2 linked regions of the Spirulina major PCC 6313 genome follow. The protein of the gene in region 1 interacts with the protein of each later gene in a pairwise test. Links are inferred from orthologs where the notes say so. Each region holds a gene or a part of one and is shown in the gene's direction. Other genes may lie near its edges. The genes, in order: ftsZ and SPI6313_RS10210.

Region 1 (15,566 bases):
ACGGTTCAGGGATTGCGAGAGGGTTTGGACGGTTTGCAGGATGGGCATCAGGGTTGGGCTGATGGCGGTGAGGGATTCACTGTCTTGACGGCTAAAGCCGCGCCCGGATTCATGGTTTAACAGACGAACGATCGCAACGGGCATGTTGTCAGCATCAAAGACAGGCAATAGTAACACACTTTGCAAACTGCTGAGTTGCGATCGCCGCAATCCGATTCGCACCAGATTATCGGGTAACTGGGCGGCTTTATTACTTTTTTTCGCCTCGGCACTGGCGAGCACCCGCAACGCAATGCCTTGTCGGGCAGACATGCGCAGTTCACGGGGGCATTTCCGCTGCGGATCGATCACCAATGTCCACAATTCTTGGCGGGGGCGATCGATCAGAAAAATATGACTGTGTTCGGCGGCAAATTTCCGCTGGAGGGCCAACCCTAAGCCCCGCAATACACCATAAAACGCATCATATTGGCCATCCCCCGCATCGGGGTCAATGGCGTTACCGAGTAAAATCAACGCTTGTTCGAGGATGTCCTGAGTGTCCCCTTGGGCGTTGGATTCTTTCAGGGTTTCGTGGGTTTTGGCGAATTGAAGAATCGCCCCAACGCGCTCGTTAAAGACCTGCATGGATTGGCGATCGTTGCGGTCGAAGCTGGCTTTAAAGAAGGGGGGGACTTTGGGATATTGGGCTTTTTGGTAGGTTTCGCCTTCGTAGCCAGGTTTCCGTTTGTTGATCAGTTGGCTAACGCCGAGGAATTGTCCATCGGGGCTGAGGATGGGCATACAGAGGAGGCTACAGGTGCGGTAGTGGGTTTGAGCGTCGGTTTTTTTGGCGTTTTCGGCGTTGGGGTCTTCGTAGAGGTCGTAGCCGATCACCATTGGTTCGCGACTTTGGGCCACTTGACCGGCGAACCCGATGCCCACGGGACAGCGGATCACCCCTTCTTTCGGGAGTCGAGTCCAGAGGTCGCCGCGCTTGTCGTCGTAGAGCCAGAGGGTGGAGCGATCGGCGTTGAGGAGTTCTTTGGCGGCATCCATGACCCGTTGCAGGATCATGGAGGTGTCGAGGTTGACTTGATCGAGCGATCGCGTTGCCTTAGCCAGGGCGGCGGAGGCTTGGGCGCGCTTGATCGCTTCGTAGGAGGATTGGCAACTTTCCAGGATGCGCCGAATCGGGATCACGCATTTAGCGAGTTGTTCAAGATCGCGGTGGCTAAAGCCGGTGGCTTCGCCAGTTTTGGTGATTTTGTTGAGGAGTTGGACGACGGCGATCAGGTCGAGGGCATCGTTGAGAATGGGGAAGGCGAGAATGTTGCGGGTGTAGTAGTTGTATTTTTGGTCGGATTCTTGGACGAGGCGCGATCGCGGATCATCATAGACATTATCTGGAATATGAATCACCTGTTTATGCTTCGCCACCGCCCCGGCAATCCCTTCCCCCACCCGCACCCGAATGTCTAATAACTGCCCCGTGGCATCTTCGGCAACCAGGGACCAAAGCTCTGTTCGCTCATCATTTAATAAAAAAATGCTGGTGCGATCGGCTCCCACCAATTCCCCAATTTTTGAGGTCACTTCCCGGAGAACTTCGTGGATCAGTTGATTGGCATTCACCTTTTCCTCGCCGTTTTCAATCCGGGCAATGATCCGGCTCTGGGAGGTGAGGAGGGTGCGCTCTAGTTCTTCAAAGATGCGCAGAAATTCTTCATCATCGGGGCCGAGACTGGTTTCGAGCTTTTTGATCTCGGCGCTCACCCAATCTTCATTGAAGATGGTTTCATAGATCCGGTTATGAACTTGGACGCGGCCCCGTTGTTTGGCCACCAACCCCAGGAGGCGCAGTTCTTTTTGTTCCGGGCTGCTGTCGGCGAAGACTTCTTCTTGGCGGAGAATCTTGAGATAGTACCGTAGGAGACTAAGGCTTTTGCGTTTATCCCGTTGGCTGGTGAGGCGATCGCGCAGCATTTGCAACGGTTTGAGTTGCGGATCGGTGTCCCACACCTTTAACAGGCGCGATCGGATTAAACCATCCACCCACTTTGCCTCTTCCCCGGCAATGGGGGGGCGATCGGTCTCCAGCATCATCTTGAACAGAATCTGCGTCAGCAGCGGCTCTCGCCCCGTCCATTCCAACACAAATCCCAACAACTTTTTATAGTTTTGGGACTGCGACATCAACTGTTCGGTGATTTGGATGTCGTGGTTATCCGTGCCGAACTGGGATGAAGCGGGGAAGGAATCGGTACTCATGAGATCGCACTCAATCAGACGAAAGGGGGAGTTTAAGCCTTCATTTTAGCTCACTCAGTGGAACACCCCTGGTTCTCGTCACCGGATCAAAGACAATAACATCGTAATCTTCGTTACAGCACCGCACGAAAAAATTCGCCACAGTAAACGGATCAAAATTATCAGTCCTTACTTGAAAAGCGAACTTGTGTTATGACTGCTTCCAATGAACCCACCCTTGAAACCGAATCACCTACGGAACCGGTACGGCTAGAATCGGATTTGATCTACAACTTAGAAGATCGCCCTCCTTTAGTCGAGACCGTGTTTGTCGCTCTTCAGCATGTTTTAGCAATTTTTGTCGGGATTATCACCCCCCCGTTTATTATCTGTAATGCGCTTGAACTCGAAGGCCCCGATACGACCTTCATTATTTCCATGTCGTTGATGATTTCGGGGGTTGCCACCTTTATCCAGGCGAAACGGATTGGCCCGATTGGGTCTGGATTACTCAGCATCCAAGGCACAAGTTTTGCCTTCCTCGGCCCGATTTTAGCGGCGGGGTTTGCAGCGATCGCAGCCGGTAAAACGAAAGAAGAAGCCCTCGCGGTGATTTTCGGCCTCTGCTTTTTTGGGGCCTTTGTGGAAATCTTCTTTAGTCGGTTTCTGCACTTAGCGCGTCAAGTGATCACGCCCTTGGTGACGGGGGTGGTGGTGACGACCATCGGGTTAACCCTGATTAAAGTGGGGATCACGAGCGTCGGGGGTGGAGTTCCGGCCCTGGGGACGGAATCCTTCGGCAGTGCCCAAAACTGGGGACTGGCGGCGTTGGTGTTGGTGGTGATTTTGGTGATGAATTCCTTTAATCATCCCTATCTGCGGATGAGTGCGATCGTTGTCGGCTTGGCGGTTGGCTATGCAGTGGCGATTCCGATGGGGTTAGTGGATTTCGGTCGCCTCAGTGGCTTGACAATTTTCACCGTGCCGATTCCCTTTCGCTACGGCCTAGGGTTTAGTTGGAGTGCGTTTATTCCCTTCATTTTTCTCTACCTGATTACCACGATTGAGTCCATTGGCGATTTAACCGCAACTTCAGCGATTTCGGGGGAGCCGATTCAAGGGCCGGTGTATATGCGTCGTCTCAAAGGTGGGGTCTTGGGAGATGGGGTTAATTCTTTGATCGCGGCCTGTTTTTCCACATTCCCGAACACCACATTCAGCCAAAATAACGGTGTGATTCAGTTGACGGGGGTGGGCAGTCGCTATGTGGGCTATTTTATTGCCGGGTTTTTGGTGTTGCTGGGCTTGTTTCCCATTGTGGCCGGGGTGGTGCAAATCATGCCTCAGCCGGTGCTAGGGGGGGCGACGATTTTGATGTTTGCGACGGTAGCGGTGGCAGGGGTGAAGATTCTCTCCTGTGTGAACCTGACGAAGCGTAACTCGATGATTCTGGCGGTGTCCCTGGGGTTGGGGTTAGGGGTCACGTTTGTGCCGGAGATTTTGGATAATGCTCCGGATTTGATCAAAAGTATCTTTGCGTCGGGGATTTCGACGGGGGGTTTGTCGGCGCTGGTGCTGAATCTGGTGATTCCTGGGCCGCGGGAGTGATGGGGGGCGATCGCATCGCTCATTCCTTAACCCCATCATCCAACCTTAAAAAATCGGGGTGGGGTTGAACCACAATCCAGAGCACAGAGGGCTTCAGGTGTTACCCTGAAGCCCTGTCTATTTGCTCAAGTTTCGATATCGTGGAAGCAGGGCCACAGGATGGCTCACTACTGTTGAAGCTTGGAGTTAATGTGATGCCGAAACGCCGCAATATCTTAATCGCGGGGGCTGCCTTTGTCGGTGGGCTAGTGGGCGCGACCCAACTGCCTCGCCTGGGCAAGCAAGAGCCGGATTCATCCCTAGCATTGTCGCCGGACGTGGAATCTTCAACGTCAACAGCCCCATCAACCCTGACCCTACCAGCCGATGCCACGATTCCGGAGCGGGTTTTGGGGAAAACGGGGGTGAGCGTGCCGATTTTGGGACTCGGAGGGGCGGGGCCAACGACTCCAATTAATGAAGCCGGGCGACGGGGGGAAGCGATCGCCCTAGTTGAAGCCGCCCTCGCAGCGGGAGTGCGTTATTTCGACACGGCCGCCAGTTATGGCGCAAGCGAGGAAAATCTAGGGCTGGTGTTGCCGCCGTACCGCGATCGCCTCTTTCTGGCCTCCAAAACCGCCAAGCTCGATCGTGATGGCGCATGGCGTGAACTGGAACAGTCCTTAACACGCCTCAAAACGGACTATCTCGACCTCTGGCAACTCCATCACATTTCCTTCACCGACGAGATCGATCGCTTCACGGGTCGCAACGGAGCCGCCCAAGCCTTCACCGAAGCGAAAGAGCAGGGCATTGTCCGCCATCTGGGTATTACCGGCCACCACGAACCTGATGCGATCATCGCCGGTCTGCGCCGCTACCCCTTTGATACGACCTTAATCCCGGTCAATGCCGCTGATCCGCACCATCCGCGCCCCTTTATTCCGTCGGTGTTGCCCGTTGCCCAGGAGTTAAATGTGGGGGTAATTGCGATGAAAGTGCCCGCCTACGGACGGTTGTTGAAGCCGGGGGTGCTGGCTTCGATCACCCAGGCGTTTGGGTTTTCCCTGTCGCAACCGGGAGTCCATAGCTCGATTATTGCGGCGGATAGCCCGGAACAGTTGCGGGAAAATGTGGCGGCGGCGGCGGCGTTCCAACCCTTAACGGCGGAGGAACAGGGAGCGATCGCAGCCCGCGTCCAAAACCATTGGGAAGATAACAGCTTTTACCGGGCTTGGACTTAGGTTCGGCTGGCTGTGAACTTGAAGACCCATCTGCATGGTTCAATTCGTTTACATTTCTTAGGGAAAACGGGGCATTTGCATGAACAATTGCAACGCTATGTAATGAAAGCCGATGTTTCGAGATAAAACTTGAGCATTACACACTTATTTGAATGACGGTTTTCAGGAGTTTTAGAAATCATGGTTTTATCCCTACTTGCAACGATGCCGACCACAGTGGAATGGACTCCGATGGTGGGTGTCGTGATGATTGTTTGTAATGTGGCTGCGATCGCGATCGGTAAGTTCAAAATTGATCAGCCCAGTGCAGGCCCCACCTTGCCCATGAGCAACATGTTCGGCGGCATGGGCTTCCCGGCATTGTTGGCCACCACCAGCTTTGGCCATGTCCTGGGCATTGGCGTGATCTTGGGCTTGGCCAACATGGGGATCATCTAGTCCCGTTGATTCTGACGTGCCATTGGCGTTGAGCTTGAATTCCATCAGACTATCGTAGGACGCGATAGTCTGTTTTTTTGCAAGCTGCTCGTAGTGCGAGGGTCTAGCTCGCTGACCTCGTTCAGATTCGGAATGAGTGAGCCAGAGGCTCACACTCCCCTCGCTGTCATTCTTTTGAGCTGAATTGTGAATCAATTCAGGGTGAGAAACCGTTCTAATGCTGCGGCCACTCGCGGGGGCCAGCGGCGCACCGTTCGCACCCATTCAATATCGCTGTAGCGGCGATCGAGACCCATGGCCGCCACCCAATTACTTTCGGCCTCGCCCTGCTGATGACTGTCCCACAGCACAGCGGTGAGGGCGGCACGCAGATCGGGGAACATGGGATATTTCCGCACGAGATTCCGCATGGTTTGGATCGCGGTTTGGTCGTCGCCGAGTTCGTAGAGGCTGAGGGCGTTATTGGCTTGGGCGAGGGAAAATTGGGGTTCGAGTTCGATGGCGTGGTTGTAGTCGGCTTGGGCGGCGGCCCAATCGCCCCGGCCCGCTTCGGCGTTGCCACGATTGTTATAGGCGATCGCATCATCGGGATCGAGTTCGAGGACGCGGTTATAGTCCGCGATCGCATCATCCCAGCGGGCTAACCCTTCATAGGCAATCCCCCGGTTTAAATAGGGGTCAGGCGCATCAGGGGCGAGGCGCATCGCTTCATTAAAGTCCGCAATGGCGGCCTCTAACTTATTTTGACTGACCCGCGTGCTGCCGCGATTGCTCCACACAGCGGGATTGGTGGGAAATTGTTGAATTAATTGCGTCCAAATGGCTTCGGCGGCCGTGAGGTCGCCCTGTTGCAACGCCTCGATCGCCTCACCGGCCAAGGATTCCCCGGCGTTGACGGCTTCGGCGGTTAAGGGGGCAGCGATCGCCCCCTCAAAACTCCCTAGGCAAAACAGCAGCACCAACCCCAACCCCGCGATCAGCATCGCCCTGATTGTCTTTGTCCCCCACTGTCTTAATCGTTGCACCGCCCCACTCCTATTGTTGACTGATGATCAATCCTGTTGAAAGCGATCGCGCTCTTGAGCCGGTGCGATCGCCTTCAACATAATAACAAGCGAATTTTCTCGCCTAAGACCTCATCGATAGTTTCAAGAAACTCAAACCGAGGTGACAACTCCGTAATATCAAGCATATAGCGCACCGACTGCTTGACATGGATCAAGTACAGCCGGCAGTGATGTTGACGGGCAGCCCGGCGAATCATCATCAACGCCGTCAAGCCAAAATGATCAATCACATTCACTTCGACGAGATCAATCACCCAAATGGAATGTTCTGCGATCGGCTTCAAATTCACCACCCGCTGTTGCAGCATCGAAGCCCCTTTAATATCTAAATTTCGCTGAGGACGAAGAACCACATTCATCAAAAATGCTCCTAAACAGTATTCTGGTTCAATATCGCTCACCCTGATCCAAACGTTCCACAGGTTGCCCCGCCGCTGCTGCACAGGAACGGTGCTCGACATTATCTCCTCAACATGCCCAGTATGTATAGCACTAGCCAGGGCAGTTAGGACATTCAGAGACTCTGGAACAAGGGGTTTAAGCCCCTTACCTGTCCTAACGAATTTGTCCACTGCTATTAGTCGAGCACTGGGGCGAATCTTGGTTGCGCATCAAGCCGGAACTGACAGGCTTTGTTGATCGCTGCGCTCAGGAACCCGCCCTCAAGATTAGGCCAAAATGAGGTGACGATGACATCTGCGATCGCAATTCCCCACCAATCCATTGATCCATCAACGTGGGAAAACTCCCTTGGTAGTAAACTAAACCCTATTGATACGAGTAGAATCTAAAAAATTAAACCTGTTGAACCAATAGCGGAACTTCCTGTACCTGTGGCTAGTAACACACCCTTTAATAATCCGGGGTTATCCTTGCCCCACTCCAACGAATATCCAACCCCTGAACCTGATCAAACACGGCCAGATACGATCATGCCTACTAACGTTGCTCGCATTAAAGTGATTGGTGTCGGCGGCGGGGGCTGCAATGGCGTCAACCGCATGATCGCCAGTGGGATTACTGGGGTCGAGTTTTGGGCGATTAATACAGACTCCCAAGCCTTAGAAATGTCCTCTGCCTCCAAATGCCTCCAGATCGGTCAGAAGTTGACCAGAGGACTGGGCGCGGGTGGTAATCCGGCCATTGGCCAAAAAGCAGCGGAAGAATCTCGCGATGAAATTGCGGCCGCCCTCGAAGGCACAGATCTCGTCTTTATTACATCTGGGATGGGGGGCGGTAGTGGTACCGGAGCATCGCCAATTGTGGCCGAAGTCGCCAAGGAAATGGGCTGTCTCACGGTGGGCATCGTTACACGTCCCTTTACCTTTGAAGGCCGACGGCGCACCACCCAAGCCGAAGAAGGGATCGCCGCCCTCCAAAGTCGGGTAGATACCCTGATTGTGATTCCCAACAACAAACTGCTGTCGGTGATCTCGCCGGAAACTCCTGTGCAGCAAGCCTTTTTCGTGGCGGATGATATTCTGCGCCAAGGGGTGCAGGGGATTTCCGACATCATCACGATTCCGGGCTTGGTGAATGTGGACTTTGCCGATGTGCGGGCGATTATGGCCGATGCGGGGTCGGCGTTGATGGGGATTGGGGGCGGATCGGGTAAGTCCCGTGCCCGTGAGGCGGCGATCGCTGCCATTTCTTCCCCCCTCTTAGAATCTTCGATCGAAGGGGCCAAGGGAGTCGTCTTCAACATCACCGGGGGGGCAGACATGACCCTCCATGAAGTGAATACCGCCGCTGAAACCATCTACGAAGTGGTTGACCCCAATGCCAATATTATTTTTGGGGCCGTGGTGGATGAAAAAATGCAGGGCGAGTTGCAAATTACAGTGATCGCCACGGGGTTTAACCTGGGTGATGCCCCAAAAACGCCGAGCAGTAGTCGCAGTAGTTCAGCACCCAAAGCCCGCCAAGCCATGAATCCATCGGGGGCTTCATTGCCGAAGCAGCCGCCCGTACCCCCGATGCCGCCGCCCCAAGCGCCGACGATGCCGCCCCCCCCTCAACCGCAACCCGGCGGTGGGGGCTTGGATATTCCGGAGTTTCTGCAACGGCGACGGTTTCCGCGCCGCTAACGAGCCATGACGATCCCGACGGTGTTGACGATCGCAGGGTCTGACAGTGGTGGTGGGGCGGGGATTCAGGCCGATCTCCGCACCCTGGCGATGCATTGTGTCCATGGCATGACGGCGATCACCTGTGTCACGGCTCAAAATACGATGGGGGTGAGTCGCGTCGATGCCCTGCCGCCGGAGGCGGTGGTGGCCCAAATCGACGCGGTGCGATCGGATATCGGCATCACGGCGGCGAAAACGGGCATGCTGTTGAATGGCGAGATTATGGCGGCGGTGGCGGCAGCGTTGACGGCCCATCCGATCGCCAATCTGGTGGTTGATCCGGTGATGGTGTCGCGGGCGGGAGTGCAGTTGATTGAGGATGGGGCGATCGCAATTTTGCGCGAGCAGATTTTTCCCCATGCGGTCTTGCTCACCCCGAATCGCTACGAAGCCCAAATTTTGGCCCAGATCGAGATTCATGACCCCGACACCATGCAGGCTGCCGCCCAGCGAATTTACCATGACAGTCAAATTCCGGTACTCCTGAAAGGGGGCGGTTTTACGGATGAACTGCGGGGGGTGGATCTCTGGTACGACGGGCAACAGTGGGATTGGCTACGGGTTCCGGCGGTGGCGACGACGCACACCCACGGCACGGGCTGCACGCTCTCGGCAGCGATCGCCGCGAACCTCGCCTTGGGGTACGATCGCCTCACCAGTGTGCGCCGCGCCAAACAGTATGTGACCCAAGCCCTCCACCATAGCCTCGCCATCGGTCAAGGCACTGGCCCTGTGGGGCATTTTTACCTGAATAGACGATAGCTTGAAAGCCCTGTGGCTTTAGCCCAGGGATGAAAAGCAACGGCGGCTTTAGCCGCATTCTTACGCCAGATACGCTAGCACAAGGAAATGATTGTACTTGAGTTCAAAGCACGGGTAAAGCCTGACCAGGCTACCACTATAGACGACGCTATCCGGACATCTCAGTTTGTCCGTAATAAGGCGTTGCGCTATTGGATGGATAGCCAAGATGTCGGCAAATACGACCTTAGCAAGCTCTGCAAAGCGTTAGCTGAGGAGTTTCCCTTTGCTAAGAAACTCAACTCTATGTCCCGTCAAGCAGCAGCAGAACGGGCCTGGAGTTCCATCAGTCGCTTCTATGAGCATGGCAAGAAGGGTATTAAGCCCGTAGGATTTCCCAAGTTCAAGAAGCATTCCCGCTCGGTGGAATACAAAACCTCTGGCTGGAAACTACTGGGGCCGAAGCGCATCAAATTCACCGATGGCTTCGGGATTGGGGAATTGCGGTTGATCGGCACCTACGATCTGGCCCGCTATGACGAATCCCTAATTAAGCGGGTTCGTCTCGTTCGTCGTGCCGATGGCTACTATGTTCAGTTCTGCATCCAGGTTAATGTTCAGGTGCAGAGTGAGCCGAGTCAAAAAGCTGTTGGCCTCGACCTCGGTTTGCGCTATTTCATCACTGCCAGCGATGGCACTGTCGTTGAAACACCGCAGTTCTATCGCCAGGCCGAAAAGCGGTTAAACAGAGCCAATCGGCAGAAGTCCAGAAAGTACCGTAAGGGGATAAAACCACAGTCGAGGAACTATCACAAGGCCAGGAACCGATACGCCCGGAGGCATTTAAGGGTAAGTAGGCAACGTAATGAGTGGGCGAAGAGCATCGCCTACTGCGTCATCCAATCTAACGATTTGGTTGCCTATGTTGGCGAAGCCTGCACGAAGTGCATAGATTTGAATGTGAAAGGGTTGGTTCGCAATCGGCATCTGGCTAAGTCGATTAGTGATGCGGGATGGTCAACGTTTCGCTGTTGGTTGGAGTATTTTGGCAGGAAATATGGGAAGGTAACGGTGGCCGTTCCTCCCCACTATACGAGCCAGGATTGCTCAAACTGCGGCGAACGAGTCAATAAGGCACTCTCAGTCAGAACCCATCGCTGTCCGCATTGCGGCGATGAGGCTGACCGAGATGTGAATGCTGCCATCAACATCCTGCGCCTTGGACTCACTACCGTGGGGCACACGGGAAGTTATACGCTTGGGGAGATTGGGCCTCTGGCTGAGTTGGAGCAATCCTGCTGAGTTAAGTCCGGTCGATGAACCAAGAATCCCCGTCGCTGTCTTCGCGGGGAGTGTCAACCCCTCCTCACGGCATCAGACTCACCAGCGGCGTGATGTTTGGTTTGATTTGGTGCGATCGCATCCGTCCCTTTGCTTCAACACCGAACGTTCTAGGGTTATTTGGGCTATGACAAACAAACCGCGTTTTAAATATCAACTCGAACAGCAAAAGCAGGCCCAGTCCCAAGCTGCGCCCGCGGCCAAACCGCGCCCTGAAAAAGGAGGCCCCCTAAAGCTGGCCAACCCGAAAACCCCGCCAGCACCTCCTCCCCCCGAAGACTCCAAAAGCGGCTATCAAGCCGCCGTACCGATCACGGTCTACCGCCAACTGGCCGACGAACTCCAAACCCTCAAAGCCCAACTCCACCACCTCCAAGGCGAAAACCAACAACTCCACCAGCAAAACCAGGTGATGGGCCAGGCACTCCAGCAAATTGCCGGGAGCTTGCAGCCCTTCCAAACCCTGGCAGCACCTCCCGAACCCCCCTACACCCCCGAACCCCTCTACACCCCTGATCCTCCCGTCACATCGGAGGCGATGCCATCCCCCCATGATCCGGTCATGCCCGCCTTTTTTGAAGCCGATCCGGCCCTCGATGATCCCGTCGCCACGATTGCAGAACCCATGCGTCGCTCCCGTTCTGGCCAATCTTCGGCAGAAATGAGCGGGTGGCTGTTGTGGGTGGCCGTGATTTTGATGATCGCCACGGCCCTAGGAGGGGGATTTATTTTTGTAAGATCATTGTTATCAAATCCGACTCAAAACTAAACGGTGGGGGTGCGATCGCATCGAGAGTACCTCTAGAGTGCTCAACGGCCTCGCCCCCACCCCCCCTGCATCGTGCCCGCTGAACCTATCCTGCTCATTTTTCCTGTAAGCACCCGTGATCTCACCCAATTCATCCCTTCCCAATCCCCATCAGTCATGGCATAGTCACCCAGTTGCAGACACTCTGAACACCTTGCAGAGTGACCCAACGAAAGGCCTAACCTCCGCAGAAATTGAACGCCGTCGCCTCCATTACGGCAGCAATGAACTGGTGGAAACCGCCGGTCGCAGCCGCTGGGATATCTTAGTGGATCAATTCAGTAACGTCATGTTGCTGATGTTAATTGCCGTCGCCATCATTTCTGGGGTGCTGGATTTTATCTCCCTCCAGGATGGCACGAGTGAGGGATTGCCCTTCAAAGATACGATCGCCATCCTAGCGATCGTGGTACTCAACGGTCTGCTGGGCTATATCCAGGAAGTCCGCGCCGAGGCAGCCCTCGCCAGCTTGAAGCAGATGTCTTCACCCCAAGTGCGGGTGATCCGCAACGGCCAGACCCAAGAAGTGGAAGCCCATGAACTGGTGCCAGGGGATATTTTCCTAATGGAAGCCGGGGTGCAGTTGGCGGCGGATGGCCAATTGATCGAAATGAGCAATCTACAAATCCGGGAAGCCGCCTTAACCGGGGAATCCACCGCCGTGAATAAGCAGGTGGTGTTGGACTTGGACGAGAATACCCCCTTGGGCGATCGCCTCAACATGGTGTTTGGCGGTACAGAGGTGGTGCAAGGGCGTGGCAAAGCGATCGTCATTGCCACCGGGATGGACACCGAACTCGGCAAGATCGCCACCCTAATCCAAGGCGTGGAGAATGAACCCACCCCCCTCCAAAAACGGATGACCCAACTGGGGAATGTGCTCGTTACCAGTTCCCTGGTGTTGGTGGCTTTGGTGGTGGGCTTTGGCTTTATCCAAGCCGGTAACTTTAGCCGTCTCCAAGAACTGGTAGAGGTGTCCTTGAGTATGGCGGTGGCGGTGGTTCCCGAAGGTTTGCCAGCGGTGATCACGGTCACGTTAGCGATTGGGACGCAACGGATGGTAAAACGCCATGCCCTGATCCGGAAATTGCCCGCCGTGGAAACCCTCGGCAGCGTCAACACCATTTGCTCGGACAAAACCGGGACGCTGACCCAAAACAAAATGGTGGTGCAGATGGTGCAAACCCTGGGCAATCAATTACGAGTGACCGGGGAAGGTTACAGCCCCGACGGTAAATTCTTTGCCCAGGAAGCCCAGGTGGTGGCGACCAAAGCCTATTCCGAAATTCAAGGGGTTTTGGTGGCGGGGGTGCTCTGTAATGATGCCCTGTTGCAACAGGATGAAGCGGGAAACTGGGGGATTTTGGGCGACCCCACCGAGGGGGCATTGCTCACCTTGGCGGGGAAGGCGGGATTGTTTCAATCCCAATTGGATGAGGTGTTTGAGCGGGTGGATGAAATCCCGTTTTCCTCCGAGCGCAAACGGATGAGTGTGATCTGTTGCGATCGCAAAAAAACCGATGCCTATACCCTCTTCTGCAAAGGCTCCCCCGAACTGATCCTTAACTGCTGCGACTACTATCAATTCGGCGACCATGCCCACCGGATCACCGCCAAAGAACGGGACGAAGTCCTCCGCATGAACGCCGAAATGGCCAGCCAAGGCCTGCGGGTCTTAGGGTTTGGCTATCGTTTTCTCGACCACCTGCCCGCCGAGGGCGAAGGTGCGGAGCAGGGGATGGTGTGGCTGGGACTGGTGGGGATGCTCGATGCGCCCCGCCCGGAAGTGGCCGAAGCCGTGCGCCGCTGTAAGGCTGCGGGCATTCGCACGATCATGATTACTGGAGATCATCAACTGACGGCCAGTGCGATCGCCCAGCGTCTCGGCATTGCCGAGGCCAACAGTCACGTCCTCACGGGTCAAACCCTCGAAGCCATGTCCCAAGCGGATCTAGAACTGGAAGTCGAAGCCGTCAGTGTCTACGCCCGCGTTTCCCCTGAACATAAACTCCGCATCGTCAAAGCCCTGCAAAAGCGCGGTAAATTCATCGCCATGACCGGCGACGGGGTCAACGATGCCCCCGCCCTCAAACAGGCCGACATCGGCATCGCCATGGGCATCACCGGCACTGATGTCAGCAAAGAAGCCAGCGACATGATCCTGCTCGATGACAACTTTGCCACCATCGTCGCCGCCACCGAAGAAGGGCGCGTCGTCTATACCAATATTCGCCGCTTTATTAAATACATCCTCGGTAGTAACGTCGGCGAAGTAATCACCATTGCCGCCGCCCCCATTCTCGGCCTGTCCTCTGTGCCCCTCACCCCGCTGCAAATCCTCTGGATGAACCTCGTCACCGATGGTTTACCCGCCCTCGCCCTCGCTGTCGAACCCGCCGAACCCAATGTGATGCAGCGTCCCCCGTTTCATCCCAACGAGAGTATTTTTGCGCGGGGGTTGGGGTCGTATATTGTCCGGATTGGGATTGTCTTTGCGATTTTCTCGATTGTGCTGATGGTGTGGGCGTATGAAAACCATCCCGACAGTTGGCGGACGATGGTGTTTACCACCCTCTGTTTGGCACAAATGGGCCATGCCCTGGCGGCGCGATCGTATACCCAACTCACCATTGAAATGAATCCGTTTTCCAACGTGGCGCTGCTCGCGGCGGTGATTGGCACAACGGCGCTGCAACTGATGCTGGTGTATGTGCCCGTGCTCCGTAATTTCTTCGGGACGAGTGTGCTGACCCAAGAGGAACTGCTGATCTGTTTTGGGTTTAGTAGTTTGATGCTCCTCTGGGTGGAAGGGGAAAAGCTCTTTGTGCGCTTCTTCATGCAGCGACGGATGCGCCCAATGCGCCCCGAATAAGCGTTGGGGTGCGTCATCCGCGATCAGAGAGAAAACAATGTTCTGGGATACTAAATTATGATGCAGCAACCATGGATGATGACAGGTTTGATGGCCCTAGTCTTGTTGTTGAGCAGTTGTGGATCGAGCACCAATACCACAACGCCAGCGGGAGAGCCTGAGGCTGTCACAGAAGAACGTGTTGAAGACGATAGCGAAATCGCCGCGACCCCTGCCGAGACCCCAACCCTCACCCCGGAACAGGAGGCAGAAAACGCCGCCGAAGAAGCCGTGCTCCCTGAAGATCGTGGCTACCCTAGTATTGGCGCGATTACCGCAACCCAAAATGGTGATCTGATGTGCTACACGACGGTGATGGATCGTCAGGGGCAGGTGTTTGAGATTGGGGCGGGGTTTGAGATTTGCGATCGCAATGATGCCCTGATCAATCAAACCGTCCGCTTTGTCTACAGTGACGAAAATGTCGCCGACTGCGAAAGTGCCGAACCCTGCGGCAAAACCCGCGTTGAAACCCTGATCACCGATACGGTGATGTTGGGGGACAGTTGGCAGGTGTTGAGTAATGGTCAATGGACGGTGACGATCGGCCAGTTGGACAGTTGGGACGGGGTGAATGGGACGGGGGGCCTCACCTATTACGGCTGTGATACCCAAGGCAATTGCTTGGCCCTCGATGGGGGCGTGACGATCTGCCGCAATGGGATTTGTAATATGGCTTGGGAAAATGGCGACTATGCCTACACCCTCTCCACGGAATTGACGGAAAACGGGGACGCTCCCACCACGCTCTTAGTCTGGCAGGGGGAAGAGGAAATTCTCAACTCGCCCGGTTTGGAGTTGGTGGATTCCAGCGACTGGTAATCCCGACCCGGTTAAACGTTACAAAACGTTTCAAGCTGAGGCGATCGCAGCCGGGAAGGGATGCGATCGCCCTACACTGTTAACCTTAATGCGATCGAATTAACCAAATTTTTAAAAATTCTCCTATGTTTCCCACCCATCGCCCCCGCCGCCTGCGCCAAACCGACCCCCTCCGCCGGATGGTGCGCGAAAACACCCTCACCGCCGATGATCTCATCTATCCCCTCTTTGCCGTCCCCGGTGAGAGCA
Region 2 (15,534 bases), 2.1 Mb from region 1 along the record:
CTGTTCATCCATCAGTTCAGTCATAACAATAAAGAGTAGGCGTGGGCAGAAAAGCAATCCAACGTATCTTAACAAGCCCCATGGACGAATAGGCCAGCGAGGCGGGGAGTTGCGATCGCCCCCAAGCTAAAACTCACCCCCCGAACCATAATCGGTATAACCTGCCGCCCCCGCCGCATCATCCCGCTTCGACCCCAACAAATCAAGGCGAATCACCCGGATCACCGGCTTCGACCGTTCCGTCCCCGTGCGGCTATCTTGCCAGGTCTCAATCACCAACTCGCCCTGAATCCCCAACAACTTCCCCTTGCGCACATAATTCGCTGCAACTTCCGCCGTCTTCCCCCAAATTTCCAGGTTGAACCAATCGGGTTGATCCGTCTTACTCGTCGGTCGGTTCACTGCCAACGTCAACTTGCACAACACCGACCCCGACTCAAAATAGCGCACATCCGGATCAGCCCCCGCACGCCCCACCAAATTCACAACGTTTAAACTCATCGCCCCAACAACTCCTAAAAATTACGTAATGATTACAGTTCAACTGATGGTTTCAGCTTAATTCAGCCGATCTCATTATCTGAGATTTTTTGTACTATTTTAGCGAGTCCCTGACCCGCCCCCAAGTGATTTTGCCCTCAACCCCTGACTCATCCGTTCTTTTACCGCCCCATCACCTCACCCCCCATGCACCCGGCCAGGAAAATCCCCGATTTGACTAGACGGGGGACGGAAAACATAATAGAATCCACATCGGTTACATTGTGACCATCATGTCAGTTCTAAACTAGCCAGTAGAGTATCGCACTTGGGGGCGTAAAAAAGCGTGGGAATATTTAGTCGCTTTACATTATCCAGAGATATGGGAATCGACCTAGGGACAGCAAACACCCTGGTCTATGTCTCTGGAAAAGGGATTGTCTTGCAAGAGCCTTCCGTTGTTGCCATTGACCAAGACCTAAAATTACCCCTAGCCGTTGGTGAAGATGCCAAAAAAATGCTAGGTCGTACCCCCGGTAATGTGGTAGCCCTGCGTCCCCTCCGGGATGGGGTTATTGCAGACTTTGATACGGCTGAACTGATGCTGAAACACTTTATTCGGCAAGTCCATGAAGGCCGCACCCTAGTATCCCCCCGGATCGTGATTGGGATTCCCAGCGGTGTCACTGGTGTTGAACGGCGTGCCGTCATGGAAGCCGCTTCCCAAGCTGGGGCACGGGATGTGTACCTCATTGATGAACCCGTTGCCGCTGCCATTGGTGCAGGCTTGCCGGTGGCGGAACCCACCGGCAACATGATTATTGATATTGGTGGGGGAACCACAGAAGTAGCCGTCTTGAGCTTGCAGGGCACTGTCCTCAGTGAATCCGTGCGGGTTGCCGGGGATGAACTCAGCGAGTCGATTACCCAATACATGAAAAAGGTGCATAACCTGGTGGTTGGAGAACGCACCGCCGAAGAAATCAAAATCCAAATTGGTTCGGCCTATCCCTTACAAGGGGATGAGGACTTGACGATGGAAGTCCGGGGCTTGCATTTGCTGTCTGGGTTGCCCCGCACTGTGACGATTAAGTCCACAGAGGTGCGTGACAGTATGTCGGAACCCTTGGCGGTTATCGTTGATGCGGTGAAGCGTACCTTAGAACGGACTCCGCCTGAGTTGGCGGCGGATATTATCGATCGCGGCATTATGCTCGCGGGCGGTGGGGCACTTCTCAACGGCATTGATACCCTGATTAGCCATGAAACTGGCATTGTCACCCATATCGCGGCTGACCCCTTGAGTTGTGTGGTGCTCGGAACGGGCCGAGTGCTGGAGAACTTTAAGCAGTTAGAACGAGTCTTTAGCAGTCGCTCGCGCGTGATGTAGACATTTTGCACTGATGGCAGGAAAACGTGCCTGTATCGCTAAAATGACATCAAGACTGTTGAGGCAGAGTTAATGTTTACAGTGCGCCGCTGGTGGGATCGCTACGGACCAAAGTTCTTTGTAACGGGTTTGGTGCTAGCGATCGCCCTATTCCTTCGTCAGACCCAAGGGGCGTTTATCTCCGAGTTGTACTACCAAGCTGTTCAATCCTTTCAGCCCGGCCCGATTCCCCAAGAACGCTGGGCTGATGCGCGAGTCTCTGAGTTAGAAACAAAGCTCGTGGAGCTTGAACAGCAAAACCAAAAACTCAAGGAACTCCTCGACTACAGTGAATCTTTCCAGGGAGAACTGATCACCGCTCCGGTCATTGGCCGCAGTGTTGATCATTGGTGGAAACAGGTTACCCTCGGTCGAGGTTCTGAGAGTGGGATTCAGACGGGATATGTGGTCAGCAGTCCGGGGGGCTTGGTGGGTCGGGTGATTAAAGTCACCCCCAATACGAGCCGTGTCCTGTTGGCGAGTGACCCGACGAGCAAAGTGGGGGCGAAGATTGCCCGCACAAGTTATATGGGCTATATCCGGGGCCGAGGCTCAGAAACAGCGGTGATGGAATTTTTTGACAAGGTTCCGGATGTGAAGCCCGGCGATAAGATTGTCACATCACCAGCGAGTTATCTATTTCCGCCGGGTATTCCCCTGGGTTCGGTGGAAACGGTGGATCTGGAAAAAAGCCCGGCCCCAGAGGTCATCGTTAAGCTAACCGCGCCCTTTGATTATCTGGAGTGGGTGGTGATTCATCCCTTTCAAAGTCGTCTCTAGATTCTGAGGATTGCCAACAAACTGTGCTGAGATTTATTGAATTTTCTCCGTGGTTCCGAAACCTGTGTAATTGGTTAATTGTGGCGGGTTCGGTGTTGATCTGCTTGATGATTTTGCCGACCCGATTACCGGGGACTGAGTTGCTGGGGATTCGGCCGAATTGGCTGCTGATTTGGGTGGTGGTGTGGAGTGTAAAGCGCAATGTCTTCCAAGGGGCGATCGCTGGCATTGCCCTCGGTTTGATTCAAGATGGACTGACGGCCTTTGATGGTGTCCCCGTCATGGATGGCATTATGCCGATTGATCCCTCCATGCCTGGCGTTGAAAGCGATATTCTCCTGTCTTACCCCTCCCATATCATTAGCCTCATGCTCGTGGGCATTCTCACCGCTAAGATTCAAAAGCAACGCTACATCCAAGAAGACTTCATTTCCATTGCGCTGATTGTTTTTGGGATGGCGGTGGTGGCCGAAACAATTACCGCCATGCAGTACAGTATCCAAGGATTACGCAATGTGGCCCTCGTTTGGACGGAACATCAGCGCATTGCCCTATCTTCGGCGATTCTGAGTAGTCTCTGGGCCCCGGTGCTCTATTATCCCCTCAATCGCTGGTGGGAATACCTGAACGATTGCAATCAATCGACCTAAGTTAACTTCATTTTCAATTAGCTCATGAATCCGATCAAAATTGGCATCATTGGCGGCAGTGGTCTCTACAAGATGGATGCCCTGAGCGCGATCGCAGAAGTCAGCCTCGACACCCCCTACGGCCCCCCCTCCGATGCCTTGATCACCGGCGAACTCAACGGCACACCCGTCGCCTTCCTCGCCCGCCATGGCCGCAACCACCACCTCACCCCCTCGGAACTCCCCTTCCGCGCCAACATCCACGCCATGAAGCAATTGGGTGTGGAATATCTGATCTCAGCATCGGCGGTGGGATCACTCAAAGGCGAGATTAAACCCCTCGACATGGTGGTGCCGGATCAATTCATCGATCGCACCCAACACCGCCAAGCCACTTTTTTTGAAGCGGGCATCGTCGCTCATATCGCCTTTGGTGATCCGGTTTGTCCCCAGTTGGCAAAAATTGTAGGCGATGCCGTCGAAGCCGCGAATTTCACCGACGTAGATCTCCATCGCGGCGGCACTTACGTCTGCATGGAAGGCCCTGCCTTTTCCACCAAAGCCGAATCGAACCTCTACCGTAGTTGGGGCGCAAGTGTGATTGGCATGACCAACCTCACCGAAGCCAAACTCGCCCGCGAGGCGGAAATCGCCTACGCCACCCTCGCCCTCGTCACCGATTACGACTGTTGGCATCCCGATCATGACAGCGTCACCGTCGAAATGATTATCGAGCACCTCCACCGCAATGCCAGTAATGCCCAACAGGTGATTCAAGCCACCGTAGCCCAGTTGGCAGCGAATCCCCCTCAATCCGATGCCCACAGCGCCCTCAAATACGCTATTCTCACGCCATTAAACAACGCGCCCCCAGCCACCAAAGAGAAGTTAGCGGTGATTTTGCAGAAGTATTTGTAAGGCTCTTGAATTAACCGGACAGTCAAAACAGCTATCCCACGGGGACGGGGCGCGATCGCCCCCCCCCATTAGCGTCATTTGCCAGAATAGAGACGGTCTATGCGCTGAATTTGCTATGAAGTCTATTTTCACTCTGCTCCACCCCGCTCTAACGCTGTTGGCGATTTTGGTGACGTTTGCGGTCAATGCTTGGTCGAATCTTGACCCGATTGGCGGTGAATCCATTGGGGCGATCGCGAACAATACCTTTGGAGAAGTGGTGATCACTCCCGCCAATTACGCCTTCATTATTTGGGGGGTGATTTATCTGGGACTGATCACCTTTGGGGTCTATCAACTCCTGCCGAGACAGCGCGATCGCGCCGACCTCAACCCGGTACGCCATGCCCTCATTCTCAGTTCCGTGGCGCAGATTGTCTGGGTGTTTCTCTTTCTCTCGCGCCTCTTTTGGGGATCGATGGTGGCGATGGGGGTGATTTTGGCGGCGTTGATTTGGGGCTATGGACAATGGCGTGACGGGGGGCAGCGCAAGGGACGCGAGCGCTGGTTTGTGGATTACCCTTTGAGTCTTTATTTCGGCTGGATTAGTGTGGCGACGGTGGTGAACGGGGCGACGGCGCTCTATAGTTCTGGCTGGGTGGAGTTGGGCTTGGGGGCGCAGGTGTGGGCCTGTGTGATGGTGGGGGTGGCGACGCTGTTGGGAGGCGCGATCGCCCTCCATTACCGAGATGGGGTCTATCCAGGGGTGATGATTTGGGCCTTTGTGGCGATCGCCCAGCGTCAGGCGGAACTGATGCCCGTGGGTGCAAGTGCGATCGCCGGGGTGGTGTTGCTCGTGGGTGCGATCGCCTATTCCATTTTTCGATAAGATCAATAGTATCTTTTTCGGCTACGGCTCATGGTACAAGCTTCAACACTGGCTCTATCCTTTGAAGACTTCATTGCCACCTATCCGGAGCGGGGCGATCGCTACGAACTCATTGAAGGCGAGGTGATTTCCGTGCGTCCACGAGGTCAACACGAACTCATTGCCGGTTTTCTCGCGTTGCAATTCGGTTTACAGATTCAGCAACAGCAGCAAGATTGGGTCATTCCGACGACCTGTGTGGTGAAGCCGGATCGACCCGCAGCAGGTTATGTCCCGGACATCACGGTATTAGATTGGGCAGCCTTAGCAACAGAACCCTTATGGGAACGGGCTTCGACGGTGATAGCAGGGTCAAGTATTCGCCTGGTGGTGGAGGTGGTCAGCACAAATTGGCGTGATGATTACACGCTCAAATTAGGGGACTATGAAGCGATGGGAATCCCAGAATATTGGCTAGTGGACTACAAGGCATTGGGAGCGCAGCGATACATTGGCTCCCCCAAAGTACCAACATTAACGGTGTGTTCTTTGGTGCAAGGAGAATATCAGGTGGCGTTATTTCAGGGGTGCGATCGGGTTAAGTCGGCGGTGTTTCCTAGTTTAGAACTGACAGCGGAGCAGGTTTTTCGGGCGGGGCGATTGGTGTTGTAGCGATTCACTCACTTTATATAAATCAAGTTCACTGTAGGAAAATAGAAGATAATGGTTGATTTCAAAAAGAAACTCAAAAATAGAACTATTTCAAAAAAAATTGATCCGCTAGAAGTTTATGATTCATTAGATCGTCGGAGCGAAACTGGGCCATTGAGACCTGCTCAAGAAAAGATATTGAAAGATTGGTTTTCAAAACGGCAAGACAAAAGAGATAATATCGTCAAACTTCATACGGGTGATGGCAAGACTCTTATTGGACTATTAATCCTGCAATCCAAGCTAAACTCTGGTGAAAGACCATGTGTAAGGATTCAGGTACTTGAAACGCAGTCACAGCAAGGCTTTCAAAATCGAGGTGAGTTCTAAACTAACAGTTCATTCTCAATAAGTACGCAAGACTAGGGGTTACAGCCTTGTTTATTGAGAATAACAAAATAGCCCGAAATAGCTGAAACCCATACTGAGCAATGCTTACATCCAAATTCTCATGACCTGAATACTTACGACCATGTTTGTACGTGTGCCCAAATAAGTACCTCGCCACGCAAGTTTGCCAGGAAGCACGCAAATTTGGAATCCCATTTACTGAGATATCTCAATCAAACGAGTTACCTGATGATTTTCTTTCTGGAAGCAAGATTCTAATAACTCATATTCAAAAAATATTTAACGGGAAAAGCAAATTTGGATTGGCGAATAAGTCTGTTGATGTAGGGGCAATAGTTATTGATGATTCACATGCTTGTATTGATGCTATAAGGAATTCCTTAACTATTAAGATTTCCAAAGATCATGATCTATATAGCTCTATTCTTATGCTTTGTGGTGACGAGATCAGGGAGCAAGGAGAAGGTAGTTTCCAGGATATACAGCAAGGAGACTACGATACCATGCTTCCAATACCTTACTGGACTTGGTTTGATAAGTACAGAGATATTACGAGCAAAATATTGGAAAGCAAAAATACCAATGAAGTGAAGTTCACATGGCCAGTAATCAAAGACATGATTAAAAACTGTCAAGCTTTTATTTCAGGGAAATCATTGGAAATAATTCCTTCTTTGATACCCATTGATAGCTTTGGTTCTTTTAGTAGAGCAAAGCATCGTGTTTTAATGTCTGCGACCACTCAGGATGATTCATTTTTTATCAAAGGATTAGGTTTCGATATCGATTCGGTAGCTCGTCCTCTTACAAATCAGGAACAAAAGTGGTCGGGAGAGAAATTGATACTCATTCCATCACTTATTCATGAAGATTTAGATCGCGAAATGATTGTGAATTACTGGGGCAAAGTTAATTCAAGGCGTAATTTTGGTGTCGTTTCACTGATTCCAAGTTTTATTAAAAAAGGTCAGTATGAAAGAATTGGTTCTTTTGTTGTGGACACAGACAACATATACAAAAAAGTCCAAGAGCTTAAAAATGGTTGTTATGAAAAAACTTTAGTCTTTGCCAACAGATATGATGGAATTGATCTTCCAGATGACTCATGTAGAATTTTGATTCTTGATTCAAAGCCTTTTTTTGATTCCCTTCTTGATCGCTACGAAGAACAGTGTCGAATCAGTAGTGACATTATAAATATACGAATAGCACAAAAAATTGAGCAAGGATTAGGTCGAAGTGTAAGAGGAGATAAAGACTATAGTGTCATCCTACTCGTAGGAGGTGACCTAATTAAATTTGTGAAAAGTTCTGGAACTAGCAAATATTTTTCAGCGCAGACTCAAAAACAGATCGAGATAGGAATACAAGTTGCAGAGTTTTCAAGAGAAGATGCTGACGATAGTCTACAACCTTCTGATATGTTACTTGAGTTGCTCGATCAGTTACTCAAGCGAGATGAAGCATGGAAAGAATATTATTCTGAAGAAATGAAAGGAATTGGTGAAGAGGAAAAACGAAAGAGCTTATATGAATTATTAAAAAAAGAATATGATGCTGAAAAATACTTCTCTTCAGGTGAGCTTGAGAAGGCCTGTGACAAAATGCAATCTCTGTGTGATGAGTTTTCAGGAGATAAATCTGAAAAAGGGTGGTACTTACAACAGTTAGCACGTTATAAATATCAAATTAGCAAAGTTGCGAGTAATGAAATACAGAAATCCGCTTTTACTTGTAATTCACAACTGTTAAAGCCAAAAGAAGGAATTAGTTATTCGAGACTTGAATATATCAATGAAAATCGAGTTAGCCGTATTCGTACATGGATATCACAATATACGAACTATCAGGACATGATGATTTCTATCGACGGCATTCTTCAAGATTTATCCTTTGGAATACCCTCAGAAAAATTTGAGGCAGCAATTCATGAAATTGGACAAGCTCTTGGTTTTTTGTGTCAAAGACCTGACAAAGAAATAAAGAAAGGGCCTGACAATCTTTGGTGCGTTGCAAAAGATCAATATTTTTTGATTGAATGTAAGAGCGAAGTAAAAGCAGATCGATCAGAGATAACAAAACATGAATCCGGACAAATGAATACACATTCTGCATGGTTTGAAGATGTGTATCGAGATGCTAATTGTAAAAGAATTCTCATAATTCCCACAAAAACACTTTCATACAATGCAGCCTTTACACATGAAGTTGAAATAATGAGAAAAAAACGTAAGGATTCAGGTAGCAGGGATGAGGGAAGGCATGGAGACTTGCTCAGGAGAAGCCGTCGCCATCAAAGCTTGTTTCAAGAAACTCAACACCGAACGCCCTTGAGTCCGACAAGTCTGAATCACACTCAGTAACCTTGCCGTCTGGGCAAAACCTGCCATCGAACGCGAGCCACCACAAACCTTACGCTTGGTTACAGCCAACCGCAACGAGCGTTCCGCACGATTATTATCCGGGGGAATTTCTGGATGGGACAGGAAATACCACCACTGATTTGCCTTATCGCGTAGAGAGCGCAATAACAAGCCCGCCTCATGCCCAGCCAGGGGGAGCCAATGCTCCACAGCCGCCTTCACCTCATAGATAAAGCCCGCCGCCCATTGATGATAGGCAGCCCCATCCTCGGTTTCACGCCACTGACGATGCTGCTCAAAGGCTGTGTCAATCAAATCCAGGAATGCCTTCGCCAACTCTGGATTTTTTCCATGCCTGAGCTTGCAGACTTTCTTGAAGTGCCGCCTTAGATGAGCCAAGCACTTCTGCTGGGCTTTCACCTCATAACCGTTGTACACACTGAAGTCATCAGAGACGAGTACACCATCAAAGCTTCGACCTAATAGGGTCTCTAATTCCGCCCTTGAACGAGTATCAGCGGCGTGGAAGAGGCAAAAACCCACCCCACACACTACCCACATCCACTCTTTCACTCCCTTGACTAGCCATGGTGTTTCATCCACTTGGGCGTAGTCTTGGTGTTTCACCCAGTTTCCCAGTTCCTCTACTGTCGGCTTAACGCTTTGGGATGCCCTTTCGTTGGTCGCTTGTAATGTCCCTACTCCCACGGTGATATTCCCCAGTTCCTCTAGGAATTCCTGCTGCTTTTCATAGCTCATGTGAGCGTAGTTCCCCAACCACACCAACAGGGATTGCAGCCCGACTCCTAAGCTTTGACCTCCCAGCACTTGCGGCGGTAACTCTCCCCATGTTTCCTGTCCGCATCGGCTACAACAGCAGCACTGCTGCTCATACTCCACTACTTCTATGGCGGGTTGGATTAACTCGGCTACTTCATGGCGGCGCGTTTTTCGGGGGACTAGGCTCAACTCTTGGCTCCCACAGTACCCACACACTTGTGCTCGCACCATTTCGTAGCGGTCTATTCTGCCAAACCCTTTGCGAGTTTTTCCCTGATGACCGGGTTGCCCACCGGGTTTACGTTTTCCTTGGCTTGGTGGCTCTTTTTCTGGGGGTTGGTGTTCTGAGCGTTTGTGGATGTCGCTTGATGGGGGTTTCGATGAACTCTCGCTATCGCTGTTGGCGTTGTTCTTGAGCCGCTCTATTTCCCAGACTAGTTGCTGAATAATCTCTTGTTGCCGCAACACCAGTTCCACCAGCACCTCTGATGATGCTTGTCTCAGTTGCTCTCGTTCGACGGCTGGGGGAATCTCGATGGGCTTCATTGTGCTAACTTAGCTGTTTTTTCTGATTTGTCAACCCCCCCCCACCTGAATCCTTACTAAAAGAGAAAACAAAAAAATTCTTTAAAGAATTTGCGCAATATGAAATTCATGATATTAGTGACTTCAAGATACAGCAATTTATCAATACACATGAATTGGCTGTGGATAATCTGAAGAAGAATTATAGTGAACGGTATTTCAAAAAGGAAACCCTTAAAAATCCATCTAAACCTAAACCAGAATGAGAGATAGAAATCTAAAAGTAGACAATGTTCACCGGAAGACAAGTTGAGCGATCACACTATTACCAAATGATTTTTTGTTTGTAACTGTCAAGACCATTTATGATGCTAACTTCTGAAAAGAACCTCACTTTGGCGGAGTTTTTGCAATTGCCAGAAACGCAGCCCGCCCAAGAATATATCAATGGCACAATTTTTCAAAAACCCATGCCCCAGGGAGAACACAGCGCCATTCAAACCGAACTGGCAACAGCGATCAATCTGGCATTAAAACCAGAAAAAATTGCTAGAGCGTTTACAGAATTGCGGTGTGTCTTTGACAATCGCGCCCTCGTTCCGGATATTTCGGTGTATCGCTGGACAAACATTCCCCGCACGAATCAGGGGCGGATTGCAAATCAATTCGACGTGCCCCCCGATTGGGTGATTGAAATCCTCTCACCCCAACAAAGCCAGACCCAAGTCACCAAAAAAATTCTCTATTGTCTGCAAAATGTGACGGTGATGGGCTGGCTGATTAACCCAGAAGTAGAAGAAGTGTGGGTGTTCACGCCGGATCAAATGCCTCGAATTTGCGATCGCGCAGAAGATCAATTACCCATCCCAGAGTTTGCTCAGGTGTTGCAGTTGACAGTGGGTGAGCTATGGCTGTGGTTAGACGAGCTTTAAGCTGCTGAAGTCTTGCCTGACACCTGAGCTACAATGACGATGAATAGGACATTTAGTGAAACAACCCGGTTATTTTAAATGGTAAGTGCTCTAACTAAATCTCTCACCCTCGAAGAGTTTTTACAACAACCTGACACCAAACCAGCTAGCGAATATATTGATGGAGTCATCATCCAAAAACCAATGCCGAGTGGAGAACACAGTGCAATTCAAGGCGATCTCGTAACATTTATCAATGCAGCACTTCGGTCTAAAAAAATTGCTCGTGCCTTCCCTGAATTACGCTGTAACTTTGAAGGCAGAGTGATTGTTCCTGACGTTTCTGTTTATACTTGGCAGCGAATTTCTCGTGACAAAAATGGGAAAGTTTGTGGTACTTTTGCGATCGCACCTGATTGGATGATTGAAGTTCTTTCTCCGGAACAAAGCCCAACGAAAGTAATCAAAAAGATTGTTCATGCTTTAAAGTATGACACTCAAATGGGATGGCTAATTAATCCGTATGAAGAATCTGTTTTAGTATATGCTCCGAACAAAACAACGGAGATTTTTGATGAGCCAGACTTGATTTTGCCGGCTCCAGAATTTGCTGGAGAATTAGAGTTAACGGTCGGTGATTTATTTGCTTGGTTGTTGGAATAGTGTGGGTGAGTTTAGATAGCACGATCGCACCCCTCCCAACCTTGGAACCGAGCACACTGATACAATAGGGTGCTAAATTGCCCACGAAGAGGAGTATGCAGCCAACGGACGCGAGTAAATTTACAGAACAGGCGTGGGATGCGATCGTGCGATCGCAGGAAGTTGCCCGCCGCTGTGGCAATCAGCAGCTTGAAGTCGAACACGTCATTTTGGCCCTCCTCGAAGAAGATGGGTTAACCAAGCGCATTCTCGACAAGGCGGCGATTGAAATCGGGGCGTTTAAACAACAGGTTGAAACCTTCGTCAATGGTCAACAGCGGTTTCCCTATGTGGATCAATTGTATTTAGGGCGAGCCTTGGATGTGATGCTCGATCGCGCCGAGGCCTCTCGCAGTAGTTGGGACGATAGCTTTATTGCGGTGGAGCATTTGCTCGTGGGATTCGCCGAAGATGCTCGCTTGGGGCGGCGTTTGTTTCGCAAGTTCAACCTTGACCCCCAGGATATTGAAACCACGATTAAAGCCGTGCGGGGCAGCCAAAAAGTCACGGAACAGAACCCCGAAGAACAGTATGAAGCCCTGGCGAAATATGGGATTGACCTGACGGAACGGGCGCGGGCGGGGAAACTGGACCCGGTGATCGGGCGGGATGAGGAGATTCGCAGTGTGATTCAGGTGTTGTCGCGGCGATCGAAGAATAACCCGGTGTTGATTGGGGAGCCGGGGGTGGGGAAAACGGCGATCGCTGAAGGTCTCGCCCAGCGGATGGTGAATGGGGATGTGCCGGAATCCTTGAAAAATCGGCAACTCGTTTCCTTAGATATGGGCAGCCTGATCGCGGGGGCGAAATATCGCGGTGAGTTTGAAAATCGGCTGCGATCGGTGTTGCATGAGGTGACCCATTCCGATGGCGGCGCGATCTTGTTTATTGATGAACTGCATACGGTGGTGGGGGCGGGCGATCGCGCCGGAGCCATGGATGCGGGGAATCTGCTCAAACCGATGTTGGCACGGGGGGAACTACGCTGCATCGGTGCAACAACCCTCGATGAATATCGCAACCATATCGAAAAAGACCCCGCCCTGGAGCGTCGTTTTCAACAGGTTTATGTGCGTCAGCCTAGCGTTGAGGATACGATCTCAATTTTGCGGGGCTTGAAAGAGCGTTACGAAGTGCATCATGGTGTCAAGATTACCGATTCGTCCCTCGTGGCAGCGGCGACGTTGTCCCATCGGTATATTAGCGATCGCTTCCTCCCCGACAAAGCGATCGATCTCGTTGATGAAGCCGCCGCCCGGTTAAAGATGGAAATCACCTCCAAACCCATGGAGTTGGAGAGTCTCGATCGGCGGATCATGCAATTGCAGATGGAAAAACTGTCCCTCGAAGGCGACCCCACCTCCAAAGATCGCCAAGGCCGCATCCAGCAGGAAATCGCCGACCTCGAAACAAAGCAAACCGGCCTCTCTGCCCAATGGGAAGCCGAAAAACAAATGCTTGAGGAGATCAACAGCCTCAAGGAAAAAGAAGATAAGCTGCGTCTCCAAGTAGAACGCGCCCTGCGGGACTATGACCAAAATCGCGCCTATCAACTCAAATTTGAGCGCGAACAACTCCAGCAAGAACGGGAAGCCAAAGAAGCCGAATTTCTCGATCGCCAAAACCAAGGCAGCGCCCTGCTGCGGGAACAAGTCACCGAGGGGGATATTGCCGATGTGGTGGCTCGCTGGACGGGCATTCCGGTGACGCGCTTGATGGAGTCGGAAAAACAAAAGTTACTGCAACTCGAAGGCCAATTACACGAGCGGGTAATCGGTCAAAATGAGGCGGTGTCGGCGGTGTCGGCGGCGATTCGGCGGGCGCGGGCGGGGATGAAGGATCTCAATCGTCCCATTGGATCATTCCTGTTCATGGGGCCGACGGGGGTGGGGAAAACGGAATTGGCGCGGGCGATCGCTGCCCTCCTCTTCGATAGCGACGACGCGATGGTGCGTCTCGATATGTCGGAATACATGGAAAAACACACGGTTTCGCGCCTTGTGGGTGCGCCCCCCGGCTACATTGGCTACGAAGAAGGCGGCCAACTCACCGAAGCCGTCCGCCGTCGTCCCTATTCCGTTGTCCTCCTTGACGAAGTGGAAAAAGCCCACCGCGATGTATTCAATATCCTGCTGCAAATCCTCGATGATGGGCGCGTCACGGATTCCCAAGGGCGGGCGGTGGATTTTCGCAACACGATTATTGTGATGACTAGCAACATCGGCAGCGATGTGATTCTGGAGAATGCGATCGCACCCCCCCGACCCGTCAAGCAAGAACTCGACTATAAACTCCGCCAACGGATCGGCCAACTCCTCCAAGCCCAACATCAAAGCCTGCTCCAGGTGGGTACGCAATTAGATGAAGCCGTTACCCCTCAAGAGGTGGAAGCTCTGCTGCGTGAGATTGTGGCGGGAATGGTGCCAGAGAGCGATCGCACCCCCTCAACCGCCAAAAGCACCGTTGGCGGCAGTAAAGACATGGACGAACTGCTGCGCGGCTATTTTCGCCCGGAATTCCTCAACCGTATCGATGAGCGCATCGTCTTTAAACCCCTGTTACGGGAAGAGTTACGGCAAATTGTCACGATCCAACTCCAGCGCATCCGCAACCTCCTCGATGAGCAAAGTATCACCCTCGAACTCACCGAAGCGGCGAAAGATCACCTCGTGGAAGCGGGCTACGATCCCGTCTATGGAGCGCGTCCCCTGAAGCGGGCAATTCAGCGCGAACTCGAAAATCCGATGGCGACGAAAATCCTCGAAAATACCTTTGGAGAAGGGGATACGGTACAGGTAGATTGTGTGGATCAAATGTTGGTGTTGACGAAAATCAGTAGCAGCCCAGCCCCTGAACCGACGGAACTCGAACCCGTTGCCATCTCCGAGGCTGATCCTATCGTCACCGAAGCTGCGATCGCTTCTCCTGCCGACGATGACCCCGACTTTGAACCAGAGGCCACCCCCGTCCAAGCGGAAATTGTCAGCGATGATGAAGGGATTTTATTCTAACGGAGCGTATTTCGATGTACTACTTCACTGAAAAATACATTAACCCCTTCACCGATTATGGGTTTAAAAAACTCTTTGGTGAAGAACCCAATAAAGATCTGCTCCTTGATTTTCTCAATGAACTCCTGCGAGAGGAACAGGGAGAGATCGTCAGTCTGAACTACATCAAAAATGAGCAATTGGGGGATACAAGTCTTGACCGCAAAGCCATTTTTGATCTCTACTGTGAAAACGAGCGCGGTGAAAAGTTCATCGTTGAACTGCAAAAAACGAAGCAAAACTTTTTCAAAGATCGCACCGTTTACTATTCCACCTTCCCCATCCGAGAGCAAACCCAGCAAGGAATCTGGAACTATCAACTCAACGCCATCTACACGATCGCAATCTTAGATTTTGTTTTTGACGAGGATAAACAGGAGCCGCAAAAGTATCGCTATGATGTGAAGCTCACGGACATCGAGACCTGTAAAGTGTTTTATGATAAACTCACGTTCATTTACTTGGAAATGCCCAAGTTCACGAAAACTTTAGAGGAGCTAGAAACGCGCTTTGATAAGTGGCTCTACATCCTCCGCAATCTGACGAAAATTGATGAAATTCCAGACGCATTACAAGAGTCCATCTTTCAAAAACTCTTTGCCGTCGCGGAAATTGCCCAGTTCAACCCTGAACAAGTTCGCTCCTATGAAGACAGTCTGAAATATTATCGGGATTTGCAAAATTCGATTGATACGGCTCGTGACGAAGGACGCGAAGAGGGGCGCGAAGAGGGGATTGCGTTGGCGAAAGAACAGGTGGCGATCGCAGGCCTTCAAAACGGCCTCTCCAACGAACTCCTGATCGAACTCACCGGCCTGACCCCCGCCCAAATTGATCAACTCAGAGCCACGCTCAAGCCCTCATGACCCAGCGTGCAAACTGTAGCGTTTCTTAAAAAAGGCCGAGAAATTCCCCGCTCTGCTGTACAACAGGGAAAGACAACGCAATCACACAATCAGGAGTAATACAGCGGTGAAATACGAGATCCGCTATAAGCCCGCCTTTGCTGCCATCTTCGTCACCCTTGATCCGGGTGAGCGTATCATTGCTGAAGCCGG

The links.
Region 2: the proteins of ftsZ (region 1) and SPI6313_RS10210 interact in binary tests that used the Escherichia coli proteins (3 or more experiments, as listed by UniProt). The link is inferred for Spirulina major PCC 6313 from one-to-one orthologs.

The regions. Positions count from the first base shown.
Region 1 is NZ_KV878783.1:232,070-247,635, forward strand. Bases 6,686-9,544 are described here. They hold ftsZ (cell division protein FtsZ), read left to right. Parts: upstream 6,686-7,437; coding sequence 7,438-8,652; downstream 8,653-9,544. Other genes in these bases: SPI6313_RS01305 (STAS domain-containing protein), read right to left, coding at 6,686-7,026; thiD (bifunctional hydroxymethylpyrimidine kinase/phosphomethylpyrimidine kinase), read left to right, coding at 8,659-9,456; SPI6313_RS01320 (RNA-guided endonuclease InsQ/TnpB family protein), read left to right, coding at 9,544-9,544. Outside these bases: SPI6313_RS01280 (GAF domain-containing protein), read right to left, coding at 1-2,250; SPI6313_RS01285 (uracil-xanthine permease family protein), read left to right, coding at 2,443-3,837; SPI6313_RS01290 (aldo/keto reductase), read left to right, coding at 4,032-5,060; photosystem I reaction center subunit PsaK, read left to right, coding at 5,241-5,498; SPI6313_RS01300 (tetratricopeptide repeat protein), read right to left, coding at 5,690-6,490; more of SPI6313_RS01305, read right to left, coding at 6,598-6,685; more of SPI6313_RS01320, read left to right, coding at 9,545-10,737; SPI6313_RS01325 (hypothetical protein), read left to right, coding at 10,904-11,545; SPI6313_RS01330 (cation-translocating P-type ATPase), read left to right, coding at 11,661-14,456; SPI6313_RS01335 (hypothetical protein), read left to right, coding at 14,514-15,317; hemB (porphobilinogen synthase), read left to right, coding at 15,443-15,566. UniProt on the Escherichia coli protein: Essential cell division protein that forms a contractile ring structure (Z ring) at the future cell division site. The regulation of the ring assembly controls the timing and the location of cell division.
Region 2 is NZ_KV878783.1:2,340,837-2,356,370, forward strand. Bases 40-2,866 are described here. They hold SPI6313_RS10210 (rod shape-determining protein), read left to right. Parts: upstream 40-862; coding sequence 863-1,870; downstream 1,871-2,866. Other genes in these bases: SPI6313_RS10205 (single-stranded DNA-binding protein), read right to left, coding at 127-501; mreC (rod shape-determining protein MreC), read left to right, coding at 1,943-2,689; mreD (rod shape-determining protein MreD), read left to right, coding at 2,797-2,866. In the rest of the region: SPI6313_RS22890 (hypothetical protein), read right to left, coding at 1-24; more of mreD, read left to right, coding at 2,867-3,339; SPI6313_RS10225 (S-methyl-5'-thioadenosine phosphorylase), read left to right, coding at 3,364-4,236; SPI6313_RS10230 (hypothetical protein), read left to right, coding at 4,352-5,104; SPI6313_RS10235 (Uma2 family endonuclease), read left to right, coding at 5,135-5,755; SPI6313_RS10240 (DEAD/DEAH box helicase family protein), read left to right, coding at 5,807-6,124; tnpC (IS66 family transposase), read right to left, coding at 8,383-9,834; SPI6313_RS10260 (Uma2 family endonuclease), read left to right, coding at 10,179-10,745; SPI6313_RS10265 (Uma2 family endonuclease), read left to right, coding at 10,824-11,387; SPI6313_RS10270 (ATP-dependent Clp protease ATP-binding subunit), read left to right, coding at 11,483-14,437; SPI6313_RS10280 (Rpn family recombination-promoting nuclease/putative transposase), read left to right, coding at 14,452-15,342; SPI6313_RS10285 (TIGR00266 family protein), read left to right, coding at 15,449-15,534. UniProt on the Escherichia coli protein: Forms membrane-associated dynamic filaments that are essential for cell shape determination. Acts by regulating cell wall synthesis and cell elongation, and thus cell shape.